Parasedimentitalea psychrophila: one gene and its partners. The protein of the gene in region 2 interacts with the protein of the main gene of each other region in a pairwise test. Links are inferred from orthologs where the notes say so. Each region holds a gene or a part of one and is shown on either strand. Other genes may lie near its edges. The genes, in order: hfq, rho and nusG.

Region 1 (4,907 bases), 2.6 Mb from region 2 along the record:
GCGGCGTAATCGGCGCCACGATGCCCGGCATTCCCGCCGTCATGGCAGGCCGCTCCGAGAATATGGGCTGGGGGACCACCGCCTCTTATGTGGATGATCAGGACATTTTCATCGAGAAGATGAACCCCGAAAATCACGAGGAATACCTGACGCCAAACGGCTATAAGCGGTTCAAGTCCAGACCCTCCATCATCCAAATCAAAGACGCGCAACCGGTGACACTGATCCTGCGCTGGAGTGAAAACGGCCCCGTTATGCCCGGATCCCTGCACGGATTGTCAACGGTGACGCCACCCGGTCACATTGCCAGTCTCGCCTGGTCGGCGCTCAGCCCGGCTGACACCTCGATGACCGCTGCCATCAATCTGATGCGCAGTCAGACTGTGCCGGAGGCAATTGCCATAGGCGAGCAGTATATTGCGCCATCGCAAAACTTGGTCCTGGCTGATCACAATAGCATTGCTCTGAAAACCGTTGGCGCAATTCCACAACGGGACGCCCAGAACCAAAACCAGGGCAGGCTTCCAAACCAGGGATGGCGGCGGGAAAACCGCTGGCAGGGGCGCGCGCCCTACGCAGCAAACCCCCAGTTCATCAATCCCCGCGGTGGCATTCTGGGCAACACCAATAACAAGCTTTTGCAGCGCCCCTTTCCCAATCATGTTTCCTATAACTGGGGCGATACCCAACGTGTGCACCGGTGGCGCAAGCTGATGCAGACCCGTCAGGTCCACACCCGTGACAGCTTTATCGAGGCCCAGCTAGATACGGTTTCCTACACCGCACGCACCATACTGCCGCTCATCGGAGCCGATCTTTGGTTTACCTCCAGCGCCGCGCCCGAAGGCTCGCCAGCGCGGCAACGGCAGATTGCGCTGCGGTTGCTGTCTGAATGGAACGGCGAAATGAACGAACATATGCCAGAGCCGCTTATCTATGCGGCCTGGCTGCGCGCCTTACAACAGCGCCTGATTATCGACGAGTTGGGGCCCCTTGCCAGTGAGTTCAGGCATGTGGAGCCGCTTTTTATTGAACGCGTGTACCGCAATGTTGATGGTGCGGCCGCCTGGTGTGATATTCGCCAAAGCGCGCCTAGGGAAACCTGCACCGAACTGGCACAACTGGCGCTGGATGATGCATTGGTCTGGATCACCGAACGCTATGGCCCCGCCCTAGAGGCCCTGCGCTGGGGCGACGCACACCAGGCCAGGCAAGATCATGAGATCCTGGGTGAGATTCCAATTCTGAGGTTCTTTGTCAACATCCGCCAGTCGACCAGCGGCGGCGACAATACCCTGCAGCGCGGCCTCAGCTCGGGTCTGGGCCCAGATCCGTTCCAGAATGTGCACGCGGCCGGCTACCGGGGGGTCTATGATTTCTCGGACCCGGACAGTTCCGTGTTCATCACATCAACCGGACAATCCGGCCATTTTCTGTCGCGCCATTACGATGACATGGCGCAACTGTGGCGGCGCGGCGAATATATCCCGATGTCACTGGATGCGGATCTGGCGCGGGCTGCCGCCGTCGGCATCACCCGAATTCAACCGCGCCAGAACTAGCAAGGGTGCCTGCTAGCTCTGGCGCTTTGGATGAATTATAGCGCGTTGAACTTGGACTTCTGGCGTTCGGTCCACAGAACCGTGATTTCAAACCCATCTTCGGTTTGCTCTTCACTTTCGACAATATCCTCGCGAAACAGCCAGGCGCGTTGCTTTCCTTGCGAAAACCCAAGGTTCAGCGTCTCACGCAGGCGTACACCCTGCAATATTTCGCCTATATCGCGCAAAAGCCCCGGCAGACCCACCCCGGACAAAGCCGAGATCGCGTGCACTCCGTCTTCGTTTTCGGCCCTTTGACTGCGGGCTTCAGCCTCTTCTTCGGACAGCTGGTCCAACTTGTTCCACACTTCAATCTGTGGTCGATTTTCATCGACCCCCAATGCGGTGAGAATCGTTTTGACGTCGGCGGCCTGATTGTGGGTCTCATCATGGCTGATGTCGCGCACATGGATGATCAGATCAGCCGCGAGAACTTCCTCCAGCGTGGCCCGAAACGAGGCCACCAATTCTGTCGGCAGGTTTGAAATGAATCCAACTGTGTCAGACAGGATAATCTCTGGCCCGTCCTCCAACTCGACCCTGCGCATGGTTGGATCCAGCGTGGCGAACAACATGTCCTTGACCATGACATCGGCGCCGGTCAACCGGTTGAACAGCGTCGATTTCCCGGCGTTAGTATAGCCTACCAATGCCACAATCGGATAGTGGACTTTGGCGCGCGCTTCGCGGTGAAGCGCGCGGGTCATCACCACCTTGTCCAGCTGCCGACGCAGGCGCACCAGCTGATCATCGATGGCCCGACGGTCAGATTCGATCTGTGTTTCCCCCGGCCCGCCAACAAAGCCAAGCCCGCCACGCTGACGTTCCAGGTGTGTCCAGGCACGAACCAATCGGGTCCGCTGGTAGGACAGCGCTGCCATCTCAACCTGCAGGACTCCCTCGCGGGTCCGGGCCCGATCCGAGAAAATCTCCAGGATCAATCCGGTCCGGTCAAGCAGTTTGACGTCCCAGGCTTTTTCAAGGTTGCGTTGCTGCACCGGCGAAACCGGGCCATCGACCAAAACGAGATCAATGTCTTCGGCTTTGAACACCGCCTTAAGCTCGTTGATCTTGCCTGATCCGAACAATGTTCCGGATTGGGCTTTTGGCAGGCGCACCACGTTTGATCCGATCACATCCAGATCAGGCAGCGCCTCGGCGAGGGCCACGCCTTCATTCAGTGCAGGCTCCGCTGGGCGGCGCTTGCTGTTTGATTTTATATCCGGATGCAGCACCCAGGCGCGGGTCCGGATCTTGTCTTGCTCCATCAAGAGGCGTCTTCACCCTCATACAGGCTGATCGGTTGAGATGGCATGATCGTCGAGATCGCGTGTTTGTAAACCAGTTGCGACTGGCCATCCCGGCGCAGCAGCACACAAAAGTTATCAAACCAGGTTATCACGCCCTGTAGTTTCACACCGTTGATCAGAAAAATGGTAACTGGAACCTTGGTTTTACGCACATGATTCAGGAATGCATCCTGAAGGTTCTGTCGATCCGAAGCCATAGTTTGTTCTCGCTTTTGTTCTTGTTGCGCGCTGCGGACCAGCGCGACTCTTATATCATCAGTATGGGCACAGAATTTGAGTGTTTCCAACCATAAAACATTGGACAATATTGCCTTGTTAACCAGAACCAATCAGTTCCGCCAGAGGTTTGGCGTCAATAATGCAATAATCGCCAGAGTTTCCAAACGCCCCAATACCATCGCAAAACACAGCACCAATTTGGCCGACGGCGCCAGCAACGGCAGACTAATTGTCGTTTCACCCGCAAAGTCGATCAGCGGCCCCGTGGTGGATAACGCCGCAATCGCAAGAACCAATGCTTGTTCAAAACCCGACCCCAAGGCGGCCAGACTGCTGCTGATGACCGCCAGAGACAGGGCAAACAGCATAAAAAAGATCCAGGCAACAAAGGCGCCGTTTTTTTGCAACCGCTTATTGCCGGCCCCTTCGCCGCTCACCGACGAAGGATGCACCAATCGCTCCATTTCCCGCATCCCGTTGAGATACAGCGCATAGACCCTCAGCAGTTTGACCCCACCGGCCGTTGTCGCCACCCCGCCACCCACCAGCGCCAGCCCCAGCAGGATCAAACCGGAGGTGCCCAGCCCCGACCACTGCTGCGCCGCCAGCCAATCGGCACTGGCAAACCCGGTTGTGGTCAAAAATGACATCACCGTGAACATCGCCCCCCAAAGGGAATGCAGGGCCTGGGGCAGGTCTTCTGATGCACTGACTTCCAGCGCCGCCAACCAGTGGCGTAAAAACAGCAGCAAGGGCACTCCGATCACCAGGATCAGCCCGATGCGGAATTCCGGATCTTTGTCCAGCCGGACATAGCCCAAACCTGCCGTATCGGTTGAGAAGGTCAACCGCGACAGGGCAAAAAACATGAACATGAACATCACCATTTCACCGGCAAGACCACTGTTGGCGTTTTCCACCCCACCAACCGCCGAAATGCCGGATGTTGCCATCACTGACATGGCATGGCTCAATCCGGTCAGACTTTCTTCGCCTGTCATCATCAGCAAGATCCACAGCGCCAGTGTCAAACCGGCATAAATCGGCACCAGCGCCTTGGTGACCATCACCAACTGACGTCGCGGATCGCCCCGCTGCATATGCGCCGGCGCAGTTGCACCACGGCCTGGCTCGCCCCGTGCGGTGACCTCAAATCCCCCCAACGACAACGGCGCCAACACCGAGGACGCCGCAATCCACATCAGCAGCCCGCCCAGCCAGCCCACTTGCGCCCGCCAGAGATGCACACTGCCGGGCAGCCGACCGGGGTCGGCAAAGATATCCGCTCCGGTGGTGGTGACGGCGCTGACCATATCGAAATAGGCGTTTAGGTAGCTGGTATTTTGCAAAGCATCATAGGTGGGTATCGCCAGAAACAACGGCAAAACCGCAAAGGTCGCCAGTAACGACAGCAATTGGCCAAGCATTCCATAGCGTGGCACCCGGTTCGCCAGCGACAATCCGATCAGCGTCACGATCATCAGCCCAACCAGGCCCGAATAGAAAAAGCTCTGAGACGTCGGGTGATCGTTCAAAACCACCGCATGGATGGCCGGCACCCACATTGCCAGAGAGGCAATGCCCCAAATCAACAAGAACAACGGCAGCCGTAAAATGCCCTGGGATGTTGATTTCCGTTTCATCTCAGAAGAAATCGATCGAGACCTGAATAAGGCGCTCGACCTCGGGCACGTCATCAGACATGGCAAACAAGGCAATCACGTCGCCTTCCTCAATCCGCATCGAACCACTGGGTCGCAGCACCTCGCCGCCCTTG
Region 2 (5,053 bases):
CCTCGATATGACCGCCATACATCGCCGATCGTGTCAGGTTTTCCCGGATAATTTGATGGGTATGCTCACTTGTATGGGTGATTCCACAAGACACCTGTGGCGCCAGAGTTTTTTCCGACAAAAATGAGAATAATGTCGGGTCGTCGTCTCCTGGTTGGCTTTGAAGTTCGGCCCAGTTGATTGTTCGCCCGTCCAACCGCGGCGGTGTGCCAGTTTTTAGGCGGCCCAGTGGCAAATCAAAATCATCCAATCGGGTCGCCAGTTTTACAGACGGTTTATCCCCCATTCGACCACCGGGCTTGGCGATATTACCGATGTGAATAACACCCCGCAAAAAGGTTCCGGACGTAAGGATAACCGCACGGCTGGACAGTTCTGCCCCGTCGCTCAGCATCACACCGGTCACATTTTGGCCGACCATCAAAAAATCAATCACTTCCCCTTGGATAATCGTCAGATTTTCTTGAGATTCAGTGATTTTGAGCATTTCGGTGCGATAGATTGCCCGATCAGCCTGGGCCCTGGGTCCCTGAACCGCTGGTCCCTTACGTCGATTGAGCAGTCGAAACTGAATGCCGGCTTTATCCGCAACACGCCCCATAACACCGTCTAAAGCGTCGATTTCCCGGACCAGATGGCCCTTGCCAAGGCCTCCAATGGCCGGATTGCATGACATAACGCCTATGTCTCTTTTGTGCAGGGTAACCAGCGCCGTTTTCACACCCATACGGGAAGCAGCGTGTGCAGCCTCTGTGCCGGCGTGTCCGCCGCCAACAACAATCACGTCATAACCCGAATGTTTCACGTGAAACACTCCCTATTTTCCAATGCAAAAACTCAAGAAAATCTCATCCAGAAGACTTTCGACACCGACACGTCCAACCAACATTTCCAGGGACCGGATTGCGGATCGCATATCTTCAGCAGCAATATCATAAAAACCTGGGCCCTTCTGAAGAATATTTCTGGCCTCGGAAAGGCTCGACAAAGCCGCATTCATTGTCTCGCGGTGGCGCGCACGCGTTGCGATACCCACATCCGCCGAGCGCAATTTGAGAACCTCAGAGATATGGGACACCAATTGATCAATGCCCTGCCCTGTTCGTCCGGAAATTGAATTTGTGGCATCTTGCCGTTCATCGGCCTTTGGCAATAATCGAATATCGCCGGTCTGCATTTTGACATCCAGGGCATCGCCGGATTCCACCAGGAATACCCGCAAATCCGCAGTTTCAGCTCGTTTACGCGCCAGGGCGATTCCCATTCCCTCAACATGATCTTCGGTTTCCCGCAGGCCGGCCGTATCAAGCAGGGTAACGGGCAAGCCAGCAAGGTCCATCCGAACTTCAATCACGTCGCGTGTGGTGCCGGCATATTCAGAAGTAATTGCCGCCTCTCGGCCGGCCAGGGCGTTCAACAGAGTAGATTTTCCGACATTTGGGGCGCCTATAATGGCGACCTCAAACCCGCTTCGAATGCGCTCAGCTATCACCACGCCCTTGGTTTCGTGTTCTAGGTCTTTTTGGACGCCTGACAAAAGCGCTGACACCTCGGCGGTTACGTCAACGGGCACATCTTCATCGGCAAAATCTATGGTCACTTCGATCAGCGAAGCGGCGCGTATCAGATCCCGTCGCCAGCGCTCGGCAAGCTGCCCCAATTCGCCGCGCAAGACAGCTTGAGCTTGCTTTCTCTGGGCCTCGGTTTCGGCATCAATCAGATCCGCCAACCCCTCGACCTGGGCCAGGTCGAGTTTTCCATTTTCCAACGCCCGTCGGGTGAATTCTCCTGGCTCTGCCAACCGTAAACCGTCAATTTTGGACAGCGTATCTAACAGGATAGAAATCACGGCAATACTGCCATGTATTTGAAATTCAACGGTATTTTCACCGGAAAAGCTGTTTGGAGCCAAGAAAGTCAGCACCAAAGCCTGATCCAGTGGCTCATCATTCTCGTCACGCAATAGACGCAAGGTGGTGCCGCGAGGCGGTAGTGTGCCGCCAGACAGCCGCGCGCCGGCCTCATGGGCCAAAGGCCCAGACACGCGGATTATCGCTACTCCTGCCTTGCCCTGAGCCGAGGCCAAAGCAAAGATCGTATCCATGGGTTGGCCTTTCGTGCTGCCGGCCTGATCAGGTGTTCATCGAGTCGAAGAAATCGCTGTTCGACTTGGTTTGCTTCAGCTTGGACAGCAGGAACTCAATCGCATCCGTTGGCCCCATTGGGTTCAGAATCCGACGCAGAACAAAGGTCTTGGTCAAATCGACCTTATTGACCAGCAGTTCTTCTTTGCGGGTGCCGGATTTGAGAATATCGATGGCCGGATAGACACGTTTGTCAGCGATCTTGCGATCCAGAACAATTTCCGAGTTACCGGTGCCTTTGAATTCCTCAAAGATCACCTCATCCATACGGGATCCAGTGTCGATCAAGGCGGTGGCGATGATTGTCAAAGAGCCACCTTCTTCGATATTTCGGGCGGCACCAAAGAATCTCTTGGGCCGTTGCAGCGCGTTGGCATCCACACCACCGGTCAGAACCTTGCCCGAGGATGGCACAACAGTGTTAAAGGCCCTACCAAGTCTTGTGATCGAGTCGAGAAGAATCACTACATCTCGTTTATGTTCAACCAGACGTTTGGCTTTCTCGATGACCATTTCGGCAACGGCAACGTGGCGCGTGGCGGGTTCGTCAAAGGTCGACGATACGACTTCACCTTTAACCGAGCGCTGCATGTCGGTGACTTCTTCTGGCCGCTCGTCAATCAACAGCACAATCAGGTAACACTCGGGGTGATTTTTTTCGATCGAGTGAGCAATGTTTTGCAGGATCATCGTCTTACCGGTCCGTGGCGGTGCCACAACCAATGACCGCTGACCTTTACCAATTGGCGCCACCAAATCAATCACACGCGCAGACCGGTCTTTGCCAGGCGTATCCTCGACCTCCATCTTCAGTCGTTCATCCGGATACAACGGCGTGAGATTGTCAAAAGCAATCTTGTGACGGGCCTTTTCGGGGTCTTCGAAATTGATCAGTGTAACCGTCGTCAGGGCAAAATAACGCTCAGCCTCTTGTGGCGCCTTCATCACCCCATCAATGGTGTCACCGGTGCGCAAAGAGTGCATGCGGATCATTTCGGGCGACACATAGATATCATCCGGGCCCGGCAGATAATTGGCCATCGGCGAGCGCAGGAAGCCAAAACCGTCTTGCAGCAGCTCCAGCACGCCGTCACCAGAAATTTCCCAGCCTTCATCAGCGCGTTCACGCAAAATCTGGAACATCATCTCGCCCTTACGCATGGTCGAGGCGTTTTCGATTTCCAGCTCTTCGGCCATCGCCAGAAGTAATTTCGGGCTTTTTGCCTTTAGGATGGCAAGACTCAGAGTTTCGACGGTCATATTGATGCAGCCCTTATGCACCCAAATCGGGATGCGGTGTCACTGAAGAATGGAAAACACGTTAACCCGGACGGGCCCGCTTTGGGAGATTACATATGCGGTCGTTCTCAGGGAGTCAAATATTGCCTCAGAATTTAAAAACCACCGATACAACGATGATAACCATCAACAGCGTCGGGATCTCATTCAGCAGCCTGTACTGGCGCCCTGTGAGCGTGTTCTGCCCCGCAGCAAGATCGCGATAGCGTGCCTGAAGAAGCTGATGAAAGCCGGTCATTGCAATAACCGATGCGCCTTTTGTCCAAGGCCAGATGTCACTCCAGTCCACCACACCGGGGGTAAACACCATCAGCAGCCCGGCCCCCCAGGTCACAATCATTGCAGGGCGCATGATTAGCCGCAGCAGCTTGTCCTCCATCATCAGGAAGATCGGTATGGAGTGCTGAACCTTCTGGGCCTGCTCCACGTGATACACATACAGCCGTGGAAGATAAAACAGACCAGCCATCCAGCTGAGCACCGCCATGATGTGTAGCGACTTGGCATATGGGTAGAGGCTGAACAGGATATCACTCAGATCCATCGCGGTTTTCCTCGGGCTGGCAGGGTCTTCCTATAAATATAAGATTTATAAGTAAGGATGATGTTTTAGTAGTGCCCCATGAATCCGGTGGATAAGTGAGTCACCCACCGGCTTATCCCCAGTATGGATAAGTTTCCAGTTATTCGGCTTGGTTCTGGGATGAATTCTGGCCGGCCCATAGAAATAAGGCTGCTAGGGTTTTGTTAACCAAGGTTACCATGGGGATAACATGGTGGGTATTTTGGGATGGCTGCGATATCCCAAGGTTCAAAGTTATCCTTATCCTCAAAGGGCGAATCTGCCGGCTTTTTTCCGAGATATTGGAAAAACCCCAAAAGCTTGCTTTGGGGGTGATTTCCATACAAACCATCCCAAAACGATCCGAAACTTTTCCAAAGGGTTTTCCACATGTCTACCCACATGCTTCTTGCCTCGGGATCAGCCATTCGGGCGCAATTGTTGCGTCAGGCGGGGATCGAATTTGAGGTTCAATACCCGGAGGTGGATGAGCAGGAGCTGAAAACTGCCCTGTTGGGTCAGCGGGCATCTCCGCGCGAAATTTCTGACGCCCTGGCCGCGTTGAAGGCCAAAAACGTCAGCTCCAAATCCGCTGGATCGTTGGTTCTAGGCTGTGATCAGGTGTTGGATTTCGAAGGCAGCTTACTGTCAAAGCCAGAAAGCCCGAATCAGGCGCTGGCGCAACTGACGGCCATGCGGGGCAAGTGGCATATGTTGTTGTCCGCCGCAGTGATCTGTCGTGACGGTGAAGTGATCTGGCGACATGTTGGCCAGGTGCGGCTGCAAATGCGGCACAGTTCGGATGCCTATCTACAGGCCTATGTCACCCGCAACTGGGACAGTATACGACAGGCTGTTGGCGGCTACAAACTGGAAGAAGAGGGCGTCCGGTTGTTCTCAGCCATTGACGGCGACTACTTTAACGTCTTGGGATTACCCCTGATGGAAATTATCAACTTTTTGGCACTGCAGGGGATGATCGAACAATGAGTGATGCTATAATTCCGTTGGCTGCGGTGATTGGCTGCCCGGTGGCCCATTCAAAATC
Region 3 (5,016 bases), 470 kb from region 2 along the record:
CAGCTTCCGCCGTCTCTTCGATGGTCGAAAGGATGCTTGCGATATTGCTTGCAGGTGCGCCAATTGCGCCAGCGATGTTGGAAGCAGGTGCGCCGATACAGCTTGCGATCTGAGCAATAAGCTCGTCGCGCGAAGGCATTTTCGACACGGCTTCAACGCCGGCAACGTCCAGAGCATTCTCACCCATTGCACCGCCAAGGATAACAAAGTTTTTGTTATCTTTTGCGTACCCTTGGGCCACCTTGGCAGCTGCCACGGGGTCCTCGGAATAGGTCAGAACGGTCATCCCTGTCAGCAGGTCAGAAATGCTTGCACATGACTTTCCCTCGAGGGCGATTTTGGCGAGCCTGTTTTTGGCAACACGCACAGCTCCACCCGCTTCGGTTGCCCGGGCGCGCAGATCTTGCATATCAGCAACTGTCAGACCGACGTAGTGTGATACCACAACAACGCCAGAGCTTTCGAAGATCTGGCCGAGTTCGTCGACCAATTTCTCTTTCTGGGCTCTATCCACAGTTCTCTCCAAGTTTGGGATGTCAGACATCCCGGCTCAAGTTTGCCAGGCTTTGAAAAGCCCAGCGTTCGGGTCCGTAATTACGGGGTGAGCCAAAAATCGCCCGAGGGTTTGAAAGTCCTCGATCTTTTTTGTCTTTCCCGTCTCAGGAGGGAAATTAAGACCCCGATTAAGGGTCACCCACCATCTTGGACGAAACGAAGTGAAGCGCGCGACGAATCGCACGCTCCACTTCAACACCGTTCCTAAGAGGATTTTAGGTATAATCCAAGTGCAAAATTCGATCCCGGCGAGATGCAAACTCATAATCCCCACCGGGCCTCGCCAAGGCAGCAAAAAGGGCCCGGAATCGCGTCAGCAATTCCGGGCCCAAATCTTGTCGCCTCTGCCAAATTATTCGGCAGCAGCGTTATCCACTTCAACAGTGACGCTCGGACCCATGGTCGAGGACAGTGCGATTTTGGTCATGTAAGCACCCTTGGCACCCGATGGACGGGCCTTGGCCACAGCCGACACAAATGCGCGGATGTTTTCAACCAGCTTGGCTTCGTCAAATGACGCTTTGCCAACACCAGCATGCACAACGCCGCCTTTTTCAGCTTTGAACTGAACTTCGCCACCTTTGGCTGCTTCCACGGCTGCTTTCACATCCATGGTCACAGTGCCGACTTTGGGGTTCGGCATCAGGTTGCGTGGGCCCAGGACCTTACCCAGACGACCAACGATGGGCATCATGTCAGGAGTGGCAATGCAACGATCGAAATCGATGGTGCCGCCCTGGATGGATTCCATCAGGTCTTCGGCGCCGATGATGTCCGCGCCAGCAGCCTTGGCTTCATCAGCCTTGGCGCCACGTGCAAAAACAGCAACGCGCATGGATTTACCGGTGCCATTTGGCAGCCCGATAACACCGCGAACCATCTGGTCAGCGTGACGTGTATCAACGCCGAGATTCATGGCAATTTCGATGGTCTCGTCGAATTTAGCCTTGGCATTGCCCTTAACCAGAGCAACAGCCTCTTCCACCGACAGGTTCACCTTGCCAGCGAAAGCTTCGCGCGATGCGCGAGTACGTTTTCCAAGCTTAGCCATCTTACTTCACCTCGATGCCCATAGAACGGGCAGAGCCCAGGATGATCTGCATGGCGCCTTCGATGTCGTTGGCGTTCAGATCTTTCATCTTGGCTTCGGCGATTTCTTTCACCTGAGCCGCAGTCACGGTACCAACCACTTCACGCGATGGTGTTTTAGCGCCGGATTTCACGCCAGCCGCCTTTTTCAGGAAGTAAGACGCAGGCGACGTCTTGATGTCCATCGTGAAGGACTTGTCCTGATAGTAGGTGATCACGGTCGGGCACGGCGCACCGGGCTCCAAATCTGCAGTCTTGGCGTTGAACGCCTTGCAGAATTCCATGATGTTGATGCCGCGTTGACCCAGTGCCGGACCAACTGGTGGCGACGGGTTTGCCTTACCGGCGGGAACTTGCAGCTTCATTTTGCCTGCGAGCTTCTTGGCCATAAGCCTTCTCCTTTATCATCGGTGCGTGCTAGCACACACCCTACGCATCCAGAACGCGTTCCGGTGCATTGGTAAGCGTGGTACAGATCCGACGCGCGCGCCATCACCTCCCACAAATGAACCCGGTCGCCCGGGCGTAGGGTGCGTGCTAGCACGCACCGCCCACTCAGACCTGTTTGGTAACCTGAGTGAATTCCAACTCAACCGGGGTTTCCCGGCCAAAGATCGACACCGTCACCTTAAGGCGCTGGTTGTCTTCATCAACTTCCTCGACCATGCCATCGAAGTCCTCAAACGGACCTTCGTTGACCTTGACCCGCTCACCGATCTCATAATGGATCAGAGTACGTGGCGATTCTTCGCCTTCCTGAACGCGGTTCAGGATCTGGTTCACCTCGGCATCACGCATTGGCATCGGGCGACCCTGCGGCCCCAGAAAACCGGTGACCCGGTTGATCGAGCTAATCAGGTGATAGCCGTGATCGCTCATCTCCATGTGCACCAGAACATAACCCGGCATAAACCGGCGCTCGGTGGTCACTTTCTTACCGCGACGAACCTCGATCACCTCTTCGGTGGGCACCAGAACTTCGTCGATGTCGCCATCCAGACCAGTTTCAGCAGCCGTCGTGCGGATCTGTTCTGCGATTTTCTTCTCATAGTTCGAGAGCACGCTGACCGTATACCACCGTTTCGCCATGAACCTGATCGTCCTTGTTCTGCCGGGTTGGCACCATTGCCTTGCCGTCGCTTGAATTTCTTTGCAGCACGGGGCTGCATCTTAACAAAAATCGGCGCGCAACACGAATCGCCGCACGCCCTTGTCAAAGACATGGCCCACCTACCCGCCAATCGAGACGAGATCAAGAGGTGCGCCACCTTTTCGGCGGGGCGTCACCGCCCCCATCAGCCTGGCTTACTTGAACATATCCAGCACGCCAGCCAGCCCAAAGCGGATGAGCACATCGACCAGAGCAAAAAACACCGCCGTCAATGAGGCCATGATAAACACCATAACGGTGGTCAGCAGAACTTCGCGGCGGGTCGGCCAGACAATTTTGGAGACCTCGGCACGAACCTGCTGGATGAACTGAACGGGGTTGATAGTGGCCATTTGACTGGTTCTCTCTGCTAACAATCAGCGTTGGACTTAGCTTGTGACCCCGCCGAATTCAAGCCCTGTTCGCGAACCGGCCCGGCTATCAGCTTCAGCCTCGGTCACATTTAGGCGCCGATCGCAATTCAGTCAATTCAATCTTAAACATGAAAACCGATAGTTGTGGCAGTTTCCAGCACGGCGGCGCGGGCCGGCAAACCGGGAAACCCATGATATATGTGAAAGAATTCCTTGATCGTCGCCAAATATTTGAGCGCACCCAAACGGCTGGAACCCACCGATGCCCTCGAGGCCTCCGCCGAAATTTACCGCGACGTTCTGGCCCATTTTCGCAAGAATACCAAAGTCCTCAAATTGCTCTAGGCGCTGACCCTGCGCATTCAACAGGCCGCCGAACCACCAATGGATGTTCAGCAGAGGCTGACCAGCGACTTAACAACCGGCCACCTTTGTCCTTTTGATGCTCGGGAGAGCTTGGGGATATGCCATCGTCAAAGACGAAGTGCGCGGCCAGAAGCGCGGTTCTCGCGAGATGTTTGTGCCTCTGAGCCATCCGCCCCCTCTCGGCAGATTGCTGCGCAATCGCCTGCCGGGCATTGGATGAGGTGGGCCGGGCCGATGTGGCCTTTGCCGACGCGGATGCCAATGGCCTGCCGATCACCACAATTGGCGGCACGGCCAACGGCCCTGCCCTGACCGCTGAAGCCAATCCCGTCGAGTTGCCGCAGGGCAACCCGATTGTCGCCTCGATGCTCGACAGTAAACTGCGGCGCCCCGTTGAAACCAAAGCAATGGCAAAACCGCAGACAAAGCCCCGAAAGGAGCGAGATAATGTCCTATTATGGTGTTGAGGTCATTGAGCCCGGCAGCGGGTCATCGACGGGGCGCGACCTAAAGGCAGCTATCAGCGTTTTGGCCGGTTCTGCAAATCCCTGCTCACACCTGGGTTCAACAGGCTGACCGTCTGAATCCATCGCCCAATGCGGTCATTCGTGACGAGCGCAGTGAATGGCTGGTCAGAGCCCAATGCGTCAAATGCTGCACTAAGCGCCAATGTCTGTTATCGGTTTCGGTACATGGAAACTCGAACGATGAGGTGATTGAGACATGATGAAGGCGCAGGCCGGTTTGCTTTCACTCTTAGTATTTTCACTTCTACCAGCTGGGGTGGCCAATGCATGGAGCTGTGTTCAACCCGGCGGACTCATTATCGAGAACAACGAAGGCTCACCAACTAAAGAGGAGGTATTGGACCTGTCCCGCTTTCGTTCCGCCCCTTGTGCTCATTTAGGCGGCGATCTTTTCAAAAGCCAAGGGACTTTTCCAGCCTAATGCCGAGTGTCTCCGGCGGGGATTATAGAACCCATTAATGTACTCGAAGATGGCGATCTCAGCAGCCCTGCGGGTTTGCCAAGAGTGCCGCCAGATCAATTCCGCTTTGATGGTTTTGAAGAAGGTTTCCATTGCGGCGTTATCATAGCAATTACCCTTGCCGCTCATGGATACCTTGAAGCCATACCGGCGCAGGATTTTCTGGTAATCCTGCGAGCAATATTGGCTGCCCCTATCAGAATGATGGATGCATCCTTTGGGCGGCCTGCGCAGGGTTATGGCCATGTTCAGCGCCCGTATGGCCAGATCGCGCTTCATCCGGTTGCTGACAGCCCAACCGACCACGCGCCTGGAGTACAGGTCCAGAACCACGGCCAGATAGAGCCAGCCCTCGCGGGTCCAGATGTAGCTGATATCAACAACCCATTTTTGATTGGGTCGATCTGCTGAGAAGTTCCGGTTCAGCAGGTTTGGCGTGATGTTGAACTTGTGATTGCTGTCCGTTGTGGCCTTGTACTTACGGGTTCTGACAAC

What was found.
Region 1: the proteins of rho (region 2) and hfq interact in binary tests that used the Escherichia coli proteins (3 or more experiments, as listed by UniProt). The link is inferred for Parasedimentitalea psychrophila from one-to-one orthologs.
Region 3: the proteins of rho (region 2) and nusG interact in binary tests that used the Escherichia coli proteins (3 or more experiments, as listed by UniProt). The link is inferred for Parasedimentitalea psychrophila from one-to-one orthologs.

Annotation. Positions count from the first base shown.
Region 1 is NZ_CP127247.1:4,267,008-4,271,914, forward strand. The notes cover bases 1,489-4,187. They hold hfq (RNA chaperone Hfq), read right to left. Parts: upstream 3,109-4,187; coding sequence 2,869-3,108; downstream 1,489-2,868. Other genes in these bases: QPJ95_RS20615 (penicillin acylase family protein), read left to right, coding at 1,489-1,562; hflX (GTPase HflX), read right to left, coding at 1,598-2,869; QPJ95_RS20630 (TrkH family potassium uptake protein), read right to left, coding at 3,241-4,187. Also shown: more of QPJ95_RS20615, read left to right, coding at 1-1,488; more of QPJ95_RS20630, read right to left, coding at 4,188-4,773; Trk system potassium transporter TrkA, read right to left, coding at 4,775-4,907. UniProt on the Escherichia coli protein: RNA chaperone that binds small regulatory RNA (sRNAs) and mRNAs to facilitate mRNA translational regulation in response to envelope stress, environmental stress and changes in metabolite concentrations.
Region 2 is NZ_CP127247.1:1,625,571-1,630,623, reverse strand. Bases 1,269-4,113 are described here. They hold rho (transcription termination factor Rho), read right to left. Parts: upstream 3,405-4,113; coding sequence 2,133-3,404; downstream 1,269-2,132. Other genes in these bases: QPJ95_RS07850 (CopD family protein), read right to left, coding at 3,532-3,987; mnmE (tRNA uridine-5-carboxymethylaminomethyl(34) synthesis GTPase MnmE), read right to left, coding at 1,269-2,104. Outside these bases: tRNA uridine-5-carboxymethylaminomethyl(34) synthesis enzyme MnmG, read right to left, coding at 1-805; more of mnmE, read right to left, coding at 818-1,268; QPJ95_RS07845 (Maf family protein), read left to right, coding at 4,396-4,995; QPJ95_RS07840 (shikimate dehydrogenase), read left to right, coding at 4,992-5,053. UniProt on the Escherichia coli protein: Facilitates transcription termination by a mechanism that involves Rho binding to the nascent RNA, activation of Rho's RNA-dependent ATPase activity, and release of the mRNA from the DNA template.
Region 3 is NZ_CP127247.1:2,094,948-2,099,963, reverse strand. Bases 967-3,774 are described here. They hold nusG (transcription termination/antitermination protein NusG), read right to left. Parts: upstream 2,734-3,774; coding sequence 2,200-2,733; downstream 967-2,199. Other genes in these bases: QPJ95_RS10130 (hypothetical protein), read left to right, coding at 3,747-3,774; secE (preprotein translocase subunit SecE), read right to left, coding at 2,950-3,147; rplK (50S ribosomal protein L11), read right to left, coding at 1,608-2,033; rplA (50S ribosomal protein L1), read right to left, coding at 967-1,606. In the rest of the region: rplJ (50S ribosomal protein L10), read right to left, coding at 1-514; more of rplA, read right to left, coding at 908-966; more of QPJ95_RS10130, read left to right, coding at 3,775-4,001. UniProt on the Escherichia coli protein: Part of the processive rRNA transcription and antitermination complex (rrnTAC). The complex forms an RNA-chaperone ring around the RNA exit tunnel of RNA polymerase (RNAP).